Regions from separate parts of the Janthinobacterium sp. GW823-FHT03B06 genome, predicted to be linked through region 1. Evidence: predicted binding sites of a transcription regulator. Region 1 holds the regulator's gene; each other region holds the start of a gene.
The links. The regulator FNR, encoded in region 1, switches genes on or off when oxygen is low (the NO sensors DNR and NnrR bind a similar motif). The targets are predictions, from matches to a motif close to TTGATNNNNATCAA.

Region 2: a site for FNR is predicted at 1,620-1,633, ahead of AC1RBA_RS08755 (universal stress protein). Genes of this name have one in related genera too.
Region 3: a site for FNR is predicted at 1,454-1,467, ahead of AC1RBA_RS04310 (XrtA system polysaccharide chain length determinant). Genes of this name have one in related genera too.
Region 4: a site for FNR is predicted at 1,846-1,859, ahead of AC1RBA_RS06320 (OmpW/AlkL family protein). Genes of this name have one in related genera too.

The regions. Positions count from the first base shown of each region.
Region 1 covers NZ_JBXAJE010000003.1:724,406-727,905, forward strand. The annotation lists gene AC1RBA_RS14325 (response regulator) at 1-658, opposite strand, end outside; gene fnr (fumarate/nitrate reduction transcriptional regulator Fnr) at 898-1,656, shown strand; gene AC1RBA_RS14335 (FixH family protein) at 1,783-2,307, opposite strand; gene ccoG (cytochrome c oxidase accessory protein CcoG) at 2,454-3,500, opposite strand, start outside.
Region 2 covers NZ_JBXAJE010000002.1:620,689-624,188, forward strand. The annotation lists gene AC1RBA_RS08745 (chemotaxis protein CheA) at 1-394, opposite strand, end outside; gene AC1RBA_RS08750 (protein phosphatase CheZ) at 394-1,248, opposite strand; gene AC1RBA_RS08755 (universal stress protein) at 1,715-2,182, shown strand; gene AC1RBA_RS08760 (response regulator) at 2,337-2,981, shown strand; gene AC1RBA_RS08765 (Crp/Fnr family transcriptional regulator) at 3,318-3,500, shown strand, end outside.
Region 3 covers NZ_JBXAJE010000001.1:929,910-933,409, forward strand. The annotation lists gene AC1RBA_RS04300 (N-acyl amino acid synthase FeeM domain-containing protein) at 1-531, opposite strand, end outside; gene AC1RBA_RS04305 (XrtA/PEP-CTERM system exopolysaccharide export protein) at 732-1,355, opposite strand; gene AC1RBA_RS04310 (XrtA system polysaccharide chain length determinant) at 1,609-3,138, shown strand; gene AC1RBA_RS04315 (XrtA-associated tyrosine autokinase) at 3,158-3,500, shown strand, end outside.
Region 4 covers NZ_JBXAJE010000002.1:100,958-104,457, forward strand. The annotation lists gene AC1RBA_RS06310 (methionine ABC transporter permease) at 1-231, shown strand, start outside; gene AC1RBA_RS06315 (MetQ/NlpA family ABC transporter substrate-binding protein) at 257-1,084, shown strand; gene AC1RBA_RS06320 (OmpW/AlkL family protein) at 1,163-1,780, opposite strand; gene fur (ferric iron uptake transcriptional regulator) at 2,145-2,585, shown strand; gene AC1RBA_RS06330 (MerR family transcriptional regulator) at 2,660-3,022, shown strand; gene AC1RBA_RS06335 (NAD(P)H-dependent oxidoreductase) at 3,096-3,500, shown strand, end outside.

The DNA.
Region 1 (3,500 bases):
GCAAACGGCTGGTGTCGGGATGCAGCACATAGCGCGGCACGGCGCCGCGCGTGAGGACGAAGTAATAGCCGCTCTTGCCGATCTTTTCCGAGCGCAACCTCCCCAGCAGGTTATCCTTGTACAGGCGCAGCACGCCGATCACCACGCCGGCCACCTGGCCATCGGCGCCCAGCACGGGCGCGACCATCTGCACGATGGGCATGCCGCTCGATTTGCCCAGCATCGGCTCGGTGATCATGGGCTGGCGCGTGCGCAGCACGGTCTGGAAATACTCGCGCTCGGCGACGTTGATGCCGGCGCGCCCCGCCACTTCCGGCATGTCGGCCACGACGGCGCCGTGCGCGTCGAGCACCAGCACGTCGTCGAACAGCACCAGCATCGAGCGGCGCGAATAGTATTCGCGCAATTGGGCGGGCTGGGTGATCAGTTCTGGCGGCTGCTGCCGGGCCGTCAGGGTGACGATCTGCAGCAGCATGCCCAGCTTGTCGTCGAGCTCGGCGGCGGTGCGGCTGATCAGGGACGACTGCTGGCTCAACAGTACCTTGGTGAAATCGTCGCGCATGTGCTGCACCTGGATCATGGTGACCAGCGCGATCATGGCGATCGAGGTCAGGCTGGTGGCCAGCGCGACTTTTGCTTTGATGCCGAGAGGCTTCATGATTTCCTTTTCAGTACCGGGCGGCACAGGCGGCAGATAATGCTGTCAGGAATTTTCCTATCAATACCCCAGCTTGGCAAGCGCCGCCACGCAAATTGCCCTCTCCGCATGGGCTTTTGACGATGTTGCCATATAATTAAAGTCGGAACGTCGTTTATTCAGCGAAATTGCGGTGAAATTGGCACACGGCAACCCTGTATGCAGTAAACTTGTTGTTGCATTTTCTAAAAGGTACCGACATGACTGAAGCGCTACTCACTCCAACCTCGCCCACAGTGACCGTGGAAGCGTTGCGTGCGCGATGCTCGACCTGCAGCATGCATCAATTGTGTCTGCCGATGGGCCTCGACGTGGGCGACATGGACAGACTGGACCAGATCATCGGCCGCCGCCGCAAGATCGTGCGCGGCGCTTCGCTGTTCCGCATCGGCGACTCGTTCCAGAACCTGTATGCGATCCGTCTGGGCCACTTCAAGACCTACCAGATCAATCCGGGCGGCGAAGAGCAGGTGACGGGTTTCCAGATGGCGGGCGAACTGCTGGGCATGGACGCCATCAGCGCCGACCGCCACCACTGTAATGCGGTGGCGCTGGAAGACAGCGAAGTGTGTGAAATCCCGTTTTCCAGCCTGGAACAATTGCTGGGTAATATGCCGACCCTGCTGCGCCATTTCCACCGCATGATGAGCCAGGAAATCACGCGCGAGCAAAGTGTCATGCTGTTGCTGGGCAACATGCAGGCGACGCAGCGTTTTGCCGCCTTTATCGTCAACCTGGCGTCGCGCTATGAAGCGCGCGGCTATTCGGCCAGCAAATTTCAGTTGCGCATGTCGCGCGAGGAAATCGGCAACTACCTGGGCCTGACCATCGAAAGCGTCAGCCGTTTATTGTCGAAATTCAAGAAGGAAGGCTGGCTGCGCGTCTCCAACCGCGAGATCGAGATCTTGCAGCCGGCCAAGCTGAAAGCCATTACGGCCGGTACCGACGTCTGCAAGTAACAGCACCGTCAAAACCTACTGCGCGTCGTGCTTTGCGGCCTGCGATGCTCGCTGTGCTATAGCACAGCTGTGCTTCTCAGCCACAAATCACTGCCGCTCGCTACGGTTTTTTCCCGGCGCTGTACGTTATAGCTCTTCATCCGCGTGCAGCGCGATGCTGCGTTGCACGGGCCAGGTCCAGATGCCGGACAGGCGCCACTCGCGTTTGTCGTTTTCCACCAGCACTTGCCAGCGGCTGCGCTCGAGCATCGGCAGCGCCACGGAAAAATTGCCGGCCGCATCGGGCTGCACCAGCAGCTTGATATCCTTTTCCGGCAGGGTCGCATGCGCCAGGTGCAGCTGCAAAGGCCCCTGGTACGCCTTGCCGAAGCTGTGCACGGAGCCGCTCAGGCGCGCTGCAGCGACGTCATACGACAGGGTCGTATCCATGGCCAGGTCGCTGGCGATCGTGTCGCGCTTCAAATCCTGGTTGATCGCCTTGCCCTGCTTGTAATAGTCGCCCACCACCAGCGCATCGGGCTGCGTAAACGCGATATAGCCCATGAAGCTGCCGACGACCACGGACAGGCCGGGACCGATCATCAGCAGCCATGGCCAGCGGTGTTTGTACCACGGGGCAACGGGAGGTTGCAGTTTCAGACTGTCGGACATTGTGTTCTCCTTGGGGGCGGACCCTTTGGGTCCGCCCCCAGCTTTTGCTTCCGGGTTGAAAATCAAGTGACCCTAACGCATGATTGATGATACCCCTACGGCGAAATAACGGGGTCGGACCCGGAGGGGCCGACCCCAAATCAACATCACCGCGGCACGATGAACACCGCGCTTTCGCGCACATGCAGCGACGGGTCGTCCAGCGAGTGCAATTCGATCGCAATCTTGTTCGAGCCCTTCTCGCCGACGCCGTGCGGCACGCGCAGGCGGATCGGCCAGCCCAGCGTTTCCGTCGGCTGCAAGGTCACTTCGTCGCGCGTCAGCAAGGTCAGACCCGGCAAGCCGGATGCGCTGATTTTGAAATGCTGGCTTTGCTCGGACGTGTTCATGATCTGCAGGCGGTAGACGTTTTCGATCATGCCGTCTTCCACTTCGCGTCCCATCGAACCGCGGTCGCGGATCACGTCCATCTTCAGGGGCGTGCGCAGGGCCAGCGACGTACACACGGCGATGATGATCAGGGCCAGGATGGACGTGTAGATCAGCACGCGCGGGCGCATGGCGCGCTGGCGGATCTGCTTCGAATTGAAGTTGTTTTCCATCGCATGGTCGGTGCTGTAGCGTATCAGGCCACGCGGCCGCTCGACCTTGTCCATCACCGTATTGCAGGCATCGACGCAGGCGGCGCAGCCGATGCATTCATACTGCAGACCGTTGCGGATATCGATACCGGTCGGACACACCTGCACGCACAGGGTGCAATCGATGCAGTCGCCCAGCTTGTCGTTGTTGCCGGCCTTCTTGCTCATGGCGCCGCGTGGTTCGCCGCGCTTGGCATCGTAGGTGATGATCAGCGTGTCCTGGTCGAACATGGCGCTCTGGAAGCGCGCGTAGGGGCACATGTATTTGCACACCTGCTCGCGCAGCCAGCCCGCGTTGCCGTAGGTTGCCAGGCTGTAGAACAAGACCCAGAACCATTCCCAGGGACCGAAATTGAGGGTGGTCACCTCGCGCGCCAGTTCCTTGATCGGCGTGAAGTAGCCGACAAAGGTAAAGCCCGTCCACAGGGCGATGGCGCCCCATACCAGGTGCTTGGCCGTCTTCTTGAACGCCTTGCGCACGGAGGGGCCCTGCTTGTCGAGGGCCATGCGCGCGCTGCGCGTGCCCTCGATGCGGCGTTCGACCCACAGGAA
Region 2 (3,500 bases), on a different contig from region 1:
CATCCATGCCCTTGCCTTCGATGGCGTTCGTCAGGATGTGTTCCAGCTCTTCCGGCATGGCCGGCAAGCTTTCCGGCGCGGCGCCGTTGGCCAGTTCCGTCAGCTGGTCGGCGACGAAACCGGACGCCTGCAGCGCCGCCTCGATGGCGATGGGGGTGACGGGCGCGGCGCCCGTGCGCAAGGCGTCGAACAGGTTTTCCGTCAGGTGGCAGGCCGCCACCAGCGCGGGCAAGCCCATGAAGCCGGCACCGCCCTTGATCGTGTGGAAGGAACGAAACACCGCATTCAGTGTTTCCTTGTTGTCAGGATCGCGCTCGAGGCGCAACAAGTGCTCTTCAACATTAACCGCAAGATCCATCGCCTCAACGACGAAATCCTTGAGCATATCGTCCATTAGAATCCCAAATCCGCAAGAAGGTCGTCTACATTATCCTGGTCCAGCGCCACCGACGGCACGGACGGGCCCTGCATCAGCGGCACCGGCTTTTGCGCCAGTTTCTCGCGCACCTCGGCCGGCGCGTTGTCGCGCAACAGCTGGGCCAGTTCGTTTTCCACGGTCTTGGTGATGTTGACCACTTTTTTGATCAGCTGGCCCGTGATGTCCTGGAAGTCCTGCGCCATCATGATTTCCAGCAAGCGCGCTTTTTCCGCTTCCGTCGCTTCGGCAACGGCTTGCGCGAACTGGCGCGAGTCGCCGGCCAGGGCCTTGAATTCTTCCAGGCTCAGCTTGCCGTCGAACAGCGCCGTCCAGCGGCCGTCCATGTCCTTGGCTTTCTTCGACAGTACATCCTGCGCCGGCATGCCTTCGTCGAGCGTGTTCAGGACCTTGTTGGCGGCCTGCTCGGTCAGGGTGGCGACGTATTCCAGGCGGTCCTGGGCGTCGACGATCTGCGACGACGCTTCCGTCAGCGCCTTGTCGTAGCCCAGTTCGCGCAGCGAATCGTGCAGCAGGCGCACGATGCCGCCCAGACGCTCGAACATCGGCTTGTCGGACTGGTCGACGGGATCGGCCGCGTCGCCAGACGCCTCGGCGCTGGCCACAGGCAGCGCTTCCGCCTCGGCGGCCACGGGCTCGGCGGCTGCCGGCACGGCGGCGTTGGCCGACACCGAGTCGAACAGCGCGTCGAAATCGTCCTCCGCAATCACGGCGGGAGCGGGCGCGGCGGCAGGCGCGGGCTGAGCCGCGGCCGCACTTTGCGCAGATACTTCATCGAATAATGCGTCGAAATCATCAGCGGCGTTGGTCATATCCCTGCTTCTCCATAATTTGTCAAAATTCCGCCTGAACTGTGCGTTTTACAGACTGATACCCACAATTTCTCGATTAAGATGATTTGAGGCAATACCGCTGCGATGGTGCGAGTGTAGCAGGGCGCCGCCCTGTTGGTAAATCTCAAAACGCGCTTCCTGGTGCAAAGCTGGCCTACAAGAGCTTTTCCACAAGGAAATATGTGTTCCAGCTGTTGTATTTTGAAATACTACCATTGGCGTGCGTGCAAGACCACGCACAGCAGAAGAAATCCTGCTTCCGGGCGTCTGCGCAACAGCGCCACATGGACATCGTTGCAGCTACACACGATCTTTCTGCCAATGTTGTCTATACTGAAGGTGCAGTTGTATTGATAATTATCAAGTCTTTGCATGAATACAATGCTGCCGCCGCGTCTACAATAAGAGGCGTTGCGCGCGCTCAGTCACCGCCAAAGGACCTGCCATGTATAAGAAAATTCTGATCGCCACCGATGGCTCCACCGTCTCCAACCTGACGGCCTGCGCCGGCGTTGCTTTTGCCGAACAGATGCACGCCGACATCCTTGCCTTGTATGTGGCGCCCGAATACCAGTACCCGGTGTACATCGAAATCATTCCGCCAAGCTATCCCAGCGAGGAGGAGTACCGCATCGCCATGCGCAAGGCCGGCGCCGACCACTGGCAGCCCATCCTCGACGCGGCCGCCAAGCGCGGCCTGGAAGCGACGGGCCTGACGGCCTTTTCCGACAGCCCGGCCCTGAAGATCGTGGAAGTGGCGCAATTGCAGCATTGCGATCTGATTTTCATGGGTTCGCATGGCCGCAGCGGCTGGGGGCAATTGCTGTTGGGCAGTGTGACCAATAAAGTGCTGTCGCATTCGAAATTGCCCGTGCTCGTGCATAGGCTGATCAAGGAACCCCCGTCCGAATAAGAGGTCACATGACCACCGGGGCCGCCGTTGCCGGCATATGCAGAAAAAGGCATAATGCGGCCGCCTCAGTTAAAATGACAACGTTTCTCGTTTCTCAACATTTGATTGTCCGGTGACGGACAGAGCAGATTTCACGCATCCAGATTGCCCGCCTATGATACGTATTGTAATTGCCGACGACCACACCATCATGCGAGAAGGCTTGAAGCGCATCCTTGACGGCGCGCCGGATATCGATATCGTGGGCGAAGCCATCGACGGCTTTGAAGTACTCAATCAGGTGCGCCAGGGCGGCTTCGACCTGCTGCTGCTCGACCTGTCAATGCCGGGCCGCAGCGGCGTCGACCTGATCCGGCAAATCCGCAGCGAGGCGCCCAAGCTGGCCATCCTGATCCTCACCATGCACGAGGAAGAACAATATGCGGTGCGCGCCATCCGCGCCGGCGCACAAGGCTATCTGACCAAGGAAAGCGCTGGTACCCAGCTCGTGGGCGCCATTCACAAGGTGGCGTCGGGACGCCCCTACATCAGCGCCGAGGTGGCCGAGCAGCTCGTGCTCAACATCATGATGCCGAATGAAAGCTTGCTGCACAAACAGTTATCGGACCGCGAGTTCGAAGTCTTTTCCCTGCTGGTGGCGGGCAAGTCGATCACGGAAATCGCCAACAACCTGCACCTGAGCGTGAAGACGGTGAGTACGCACAAGACGCGCATCATGCAAAAAATGGGCATGAGTTCGCTGTCCGAAATGGTGCAGTACGCCGTGGCGCACCGCCTGCTCTCCCCCTTCAAGACGTAAGCCCGGCGGCGCGCGCCCGCGCGTCGACCGTAGGAACAATCCTACTCCCCCTACCGTAGCTCCTACTGCCATATTCAGCCACTGCTGATATTAATTGCATATGGTTGTTGGCATACTGAAACCAGTAATCAAGTTGCTGGGAAGTTATTTCATCACACAGCAAGTCGTCAGCGAATTGAGCTTTACCAGCCTGGACGCGCGCCGCCCTTTCCCTGCCCGCCGTCTGCGCACCCTGTCATTCAACTCTGAACTACCTGTCACCAGGAGATGAACATGCTGTCCACGCAAACGCCCGAAACCCGCGCCGCCGCCCCATCGCTGGCCCCCTCTTCCCCGATGGAAGCAGGGCGCCAGCGCCAGGGGCGGCTATGGTCGAACCTGAAGGAAGTATGCGATCTGCTGCATATCTCCAGCGCCTGCACCATCGCCGCCGACGAACTGCTGTTCCAGCACGTGCAATTCAAGACGGGCCAGCGCGTGCATACCATCGGCCAACCGTTCGACACCTTGTACATTGTC
Region 3 (3,500 bases), on a different contig from region 1:
CATGCGCTTGTAAAACACCACGTGGCGCGGGTTGACTTCGATCACGTAATCCGTAAAGCCGTGAATATTGTGGGCATAGATATAAGAGATATGAATCAGCGCCGCAAACACGCGCTTGCTCACCCCCTTGTCGATGGCCAGGCGCGACGGTTCGCACAGGCGCCGGCCCTGCTCGCGCAGCACGTCGAGCTTGTCGCGGAAGTTTTCATCGGCGGGCAAGCCCGTCTCGTCATTGTCCAGGCACAAGGTCATGGTGCCGACGGTGGTGCCGGCCGTTTCCGCAAACAGTGTGATCTTATTGAGCGCATGGGCCGTGCCGGGATCGACGGCATAGCCGCGCCAGCCGTACATCTTGCGGATCAGCAAGCTGGCCGCTTCGCGCCGGCCACGCGAATTGGCCATGCGGATATGAAAGCGCTGCAGGTCGAGTTCATGCTCCATGGCCGGGTCGATCTGCCCCTCGCCTACCACCAGGTCGCTGAAAGTACCAGGCGTGTCGAAAGAAATAATGGGTTCATCTTCAAAGCTCATCTTGTCCTCACGTTCATCGGCAGCCGTCGAGACGGACTGAAGCCAATGCCTTGTGACAAGACAAAAACGGGAGAAGTTCCCACCTTTAGCTAAAAAAACAGAAGAAATCTGTCTTTAGATAGCAAAATAACACGCTGAAATTTGCCGAAAAGTACAAAATGACAAATATAAGTACTGTTTTGACACTGCCGAGGCCGCTGCTAAAAAAAGCTCTCCGGGATCAGTAAAACGTCGCCCGGCCGCATCATGACATTGGCGGAAATATCGCCCTCCTTCAGCAAATCGTCGAGCCGCACGGCCAGCTGCTGCTGGTTGCCTTCGCGCATGCGGATGATGCTGGCTTTGTTGCCGGCCGCGAAGTCGGTGATGCCCCCCACGGCGATGAGCACGTCCATCAGCGACATGCCCTGCCGGTACGGCAGCGCCTGCGGCTTGGCCGCCTCGCCGATCACCCGGATCTGCTCGCTATATGGCCCCGAGAAATTGGTGACGATGACCGTCACCACGGGCTGCTGGATGAACTTGCTCAAGGCTTGCTCGATGTCGCGCGCCAGCTGGGTCGACGTCTTGCCGCTGGCGGCCAGATCCTCGACCAGCGGCGTGGTGATCTTGCCGTCCGGCCGCACGGCCACCGTCAGCGACACTTCCGGATTGCGCCAGACGATGATGTTGACGGAGTCGCCCGGACCGATCAGGTAATCGTGCATGGGAGCGCTGTCGTCGGAAGGCGCCAGCGGATAGCGGGTGCGGCAAGCGCCCAGCAGGCTGGCGGCGCCGGCCAGGACCAGCGTATTGCAGAGAAATACACGGCGAAATGGATTCATGCGGAGCCTCTTCGAGTCGATGCGCGTCCATGGGCAGCCCCGCAGAACCAGCCTGGGCCGCGAACTTCCTATGATTATTAAAACCCGGCAAGTGAACCTTGAGGCGTATCAAGAAGCAATCATCTTGGGAAATCTTGCTCCGCAGCCGCCCTATACTTGCTTACTCAACAAGCAAGTATTTTTTGCAAGACGTCGTCGTTGTCCGCGCCGCCAGCCCATCTACCGTGCAGCACCGTCACCTGAAGGAAGCGACATGGAAGAATTGATACAGCAACTGCTTTCCGGCTTGAAAGGCATCTGGAAGTACCGCTGGCATGCGGTGCTGGTGGCGTGGCTGGTGGCCATCGGCGGCTTTATCAAGGTGATCACCCTGCCCGATGACTACCAGACGTCGGCGCGCGTGTTTGTCGATACGCAAACCATCCTCAAGCCGCTGATGGCCGGCATGACCAGCGTGCCGAACACGGAGCAGCAGGTGGCCATCATGAGCCGCACCCTGCTCAGCCGCCCGAACGTGGAGCGGGTCATGCGCATGGTCGACCTCGACCTGGACTCGAAGACCGTACGCGAGCACGAGGCCCAGCTGGACGAGTTGATGAGCCGCATCAAGATCACGGGCACCAATGCCTATGACATCTACACCATCAGCTACAGCGGACGCGATCCCAAGCTCGTGCGCGACGTCGTGCAAAGTCTGCTGACCATCTTTGTCGAAGGCAGTTTCCAGGGCAAAAAAGGCGATTCGCAGAAGGCGGTGCAATTCATCGACGAGCAGATCAAGAATTACGAGGACAAGCTGAGCGCGGCGGAAAACCTGGTGAAGGAATTCAAGATCCGCAACAACCTGCTGCTGCCACGCCAGGGCATCGACTATGGCAGCCAGTTGCTGATGTCGTCCGATAGCCTGAACAATGCCAAGCTGGAACTGGTCGAGGCGGAACAGGCGCGCAAGGCCATCCAGAGCCAGATCGAGGGCGACGAGCCCGTGCTCGACATGGAGCCGAACGCGGCGTCCATCACGAATCCCGAACTCGACGAACGCATCGCCTCGCTCAACAAGAACCTCGACAACCTGCGCATGCAATTTACGGAATTGCACCCCGATATCATCGCTTCGAAGCGGCTCATTGCCCAGCTGGAAGAACGCAAGATCGAGGAAAGCAAGCTGAAAACGGCGTCCGGCGACCCGGGCAAGAACTACAGCCCCATGCTGCAGCAATTGAAGGTGGCGCTGACGGACGCGGACGCCAAGGTGGCCGCCATCCGCGCCCGCGTGCAGGAATACACGGCGCGCAACGAACGGCTGCTGGCGCAGAGCAATGCCGTGCCCGAGGTGGAATCGCAGCTGGCGCAGCTCAACCGCGACTACATCATCAACAAGGAAAACTATGAAAAGCTGATCGGCCGGCGCGAAGCGGCCAAGCTGTCGGGCGAACTCAGTTCCACCACCGAAATGATGGCCTTCAAGATCATCGACCCGCCCACGGTGCAATATGCGCCCGTCGGCCCGAACCGCCCGCTGCTGTTCAGTGCGGCGCTGGGCGCGGCGCTGGTGGCCGGCGTCGCCACGGCCCTGCTGATCAGCCAGGTGCGCCCCACCTTCCTCAGCCCCTCGGAACTGCGCGACGCGACGGGCTTGAACGTGCTGGGCACGGTATCGATGAACTGGACGCCGCTGCAGCAGGTACGCCGCCGCCGCGCCCGCTATGGCTTCAGCGCCTGCCTGGGCAGCCTGTTTGTGCTGTATGGCGGGGTCATGACGGCCGCGCTGCTGAAATTCTAGAGCCACCAAGGGAGCGACGATGAGCAGCAAGGACAGCGGCAAGCAGGAACCCACGATCCTCGGCGTGGCCGAGGCCAGCGTGCCCTATGGCGTGGATGGCGCGCAGGCGGCCCGGTCGCCCCAGTACCGGACCCTGAACCTCGACCGGCTGGCCGAGCAAGGCATGCTCACGCACGATGGCGGGCGCAGTTCGGTGGCCGAGGATTTCCGCATCATCAAGCGCCCGCTGCTGCGCCAGGCGCGCGCCAGCGGCGCCGAGGCCATCCGCCACGGCAACCTGATCGTCGTCACCAGCGCCATGCCCGGCGAAGGCAAGACCTACTGCGCCATCAACCTGGCCATGAGCATCGCCATGGAAATGG
Region 4 (3,500 bases), on a different contig from region 1:
GCGCGCTCCGGCCTGGTGCTGGCGCTGACCGTGCTGTCGATCAGCTTCCTGTCGTATTCGGCCGTGGCCGGCGTGGTGGGCGGCGGCGGTATCGGCGACCTGGCCATCCGTTACGGCTACTACCGCTTCGAGACGGACATCATGGTCGCCACCGTGGCCATCCTGATCGTGCTGGTGCAAACCATCCAGTTCGCCGGCACGCGCATCGCCAAGCGCCTCGACAAACGTTAATTCAAATTCAGAAACAAGGACCTGCATGAACCACCTTCGCCGTAATTTGCTCCTGGCCGCCGCCAGCCTGGCCTTCGCCACCGCCGCCCATGCCAAGGACCCGAAAGAACTCGTCATCGGCACCAGCTCCGGCCCGTATTCCGACCAGCTGAAGCTGGGCATCAAGCCTATCTTGGAAAAACAGGGCTACAAGGTCAAGATCGTGGAATTCAACGACTACGTGCAGCCGAACTACGCGCTGGCCGAAGGGTCGCTGGACGCCAACGTGTTCCAGCACATCGTCTACCTGACCAAGTTCGCCACCGATAACAAGCTGCCATTGAGCGCCCTGATCACCGTGCCGACCATGCCGATCGGCCTGTACGGCGGCAAGCAGAAAACCCTGGCCGAAGTCAAGAACGGCGCCACCATCACCATGCCGAACGATCCTACCAACCAGGCGCGCGCGCTGGTGATGCTGGCCAAGATGGGCTGGATCAAGCTCAAACCGAACGTTGATCCGCTGCGCGCGTCCGAACGCGACGTGCTGGAGAACCCGAAGAAGCTGAAACTGGTGCCGCTGGAAGCGGCGCAGCTGCCACGTTCGCTGGCCGATGCCGACTACGCCTTTGTGAACGGTAACTTCGCCCTGGCCGCCGGCATGAAGCTGACCTCGGCCCTGAGCGTGGAAAAGATCTCGGACAGCTACATCAACCTGGTCGCCATCCGCACGGCCGACAAGGGTAAACCATGGGTCAAGGACCTGGAAGCGGCCTACCGCTCGCGCGCCTTCCTCGACGCGACGAACAAGTATTTGGCCGGCTACGAAAAGACGGACTACCAGCTGGCGCTGGAAAAGACGCTGAAAAAATAAACGGCGTGCACCAAACGTAAAAAGGACGGCCAAGGCCGTCCTTTTTTATTGTCCGCGCCTTGCGGGCGCCATCACTATTTAGAAGCGGTAGCCGACGCCTACGCCGATCAGGATAGGATCGACTTTGACTTCGCTGATCTTGGCGCCGCCGGCCAGTACGTCGCTGCGGATCTGTACTTTCTTGATGTCGAAGTTCAGCGACCAGTTTTTGTCCAGCTTGTAGTCGACACCGGCTTGCAGCGAGTAGCCCCAGCTGTCATGCTCCAGGCGGCCTGCGCCGTTCAGCAATTTCACATCCGAGATATTCGTGTAGTTCACGCCGGCACCCACGTATGGGCTGAACTGTTTTTCAGGCATGAAATGATATTGCAGCGACAGGGTCGGCGGCAAATGCTTGAAAGTACCGATCTTCGTGCCGGACAAGGTAACGTCATGCTTTTGCGGATACGTCAGGATCAGCTCGGCAGCGATGTTAGGCGTGAAGAAATACGAAATATCGATTTCAGGAATCGTCTTGCTGCTGACGTGAATAAGGTCGGATGCGCCGACGCCACCAACAGGAGCAGATTTGTTGGCCGGATCGATGTGCACGGCGCGGGCACGGACCAGCCATGGGCTTTCCTGCGCCATTGCGTTGCCGGCGAAGGCGCCGATGGCGGCCAGGACGATTGCTGCTGCAGTTGCGGACTTTTTCATTCTAGTTCCCTCTTTTTGTCGTTAAGTAACGCTGCGAAGTCTAAGAGTGCAGTGCAACAAAAACTTTGATCCACATCAAATAGTGCTAGATGGCATCACTAGACGGATTTTTTCCTTTGCCCAAGTCAAGAAAATGCGGCAATGCAGCGTGACCGGATGCAAGGTCCCCTATTTCAGCGGCCAGCCAGCCGCGCAATGCTGAGACAAGTTGCGCGCCGCGCAATGGTTACTTGCGCCGATGTCACTGGATTGCCGCCGGCCCCTGCAGCATACTATTTCCAGTGCACACATGAGAATGGTAATGATTATCATTTGCGATATAATGGCTTACCTCGCTCAGCGACTACAAAAAGGAATGGGAGACATGGATATATTGAGGGAACTGCGTGAATCGGGCTTGAAAGTGACCATCCCCCGCTTGCGGATTCTGCAGCTGTTCCAGGAAGGCACGATCAAGCACCTGAGTGCGGACGATGTCTACAAACTCTTGCTGGCCGAAAAGATCGACGTGGGCCTGGCCACCATCTACCGCGTACTGATGCAGTTTGCCGAGGCCGGCATTCTGTTTCGCCGGCACTTCGAATCGGGCCACGCCGTCTTCGAACTCAATGAAGGCCAGCACCACGACCACCTGGTCTGCACGGGATGCGGCAAGGTCGATGAATTCGTTGACGAAGGCATCGAACTGCGCCAGAACGAGATCGCCGCCGAACGGGGCTTCGTGCTGCACGAGCACGCGCTGTCGCTGTACGGCACCTGCGCCGAGTGCACGGCGAAGAAAGTCCCGCCGCGCAAAGCCTCCTGAGGCAGCGCGGAAGGTAGCGCCTGAAAAGCCACCTGCGCTACACTGCGTGCGCCGCAGCTCAACAAGGGACAAGCATGTACATCGGAGAAATCGCCCGCCTGGCGGGCACCTCGCCCAAGGCCTTGCGCCACTATGAAGCGCTGGGCTTGCTGGGCGACGTGCGCCGTTCCGGCGCCTATCGCGTCTACACGCAGCAAGACCTGGCGCAGGTCAAACTGATACGCCAGGCGCAGGTCCTGGGCTTCCGCCTGGCCGAACTGCTGCCCGTCCTGGCCGGCGACGATACGGACTGGGCCGCCCTGTCGCGGCACATTGACGCCAAGCGCGCGCAGGTGCGGCAGGATATCGCCCGCCTGCGCCAGCTCGACGCGCAGCTGGCCGACATCGACACGGAAATCCGCGACTGCCTGGCGCGCCAGCAACTGCAGGCAGCCTGACACTGCGCGCTTGACTCTGCCCCCAGGGGCAGGCTTTAGCATGCAAGCTCTTCTTTAACGGACAGCCTGCATCATGACCAAGACGACACCCAAGCGCATTTTAATTCTCCTCGGCCATCCCTCCAGCGACAGTTTCTGCGCCGCCCTGGCCGAGGCCTACGCCGCCACGGCCCGCAGCGCAGGCCATACCGTGCGCGAACTGCGCCTGGGCCAGCTGGACTTCGACCAGAACCTGCATGAAGGCTACCGCCAGGTACAGCCGCTGGAGCCAGACTTGCTGGCCGCGCAGGAAGCCATCAGCTGGGCCGAACACCTGGTGTTCGCCTACCCGATCTGGTGGGGCGGCGCGCCGGCCCTGCTGAAAGGTTTTGTCGACCGTATCTTCCTGCCCGGCTTTGCCTTCAAATACCGCCCGGGCAAGGCCTTTCCCGCCCAGCTGCTGAAGGGCCGCACGGCGCAGCTGCTGGTGGCGATGGAC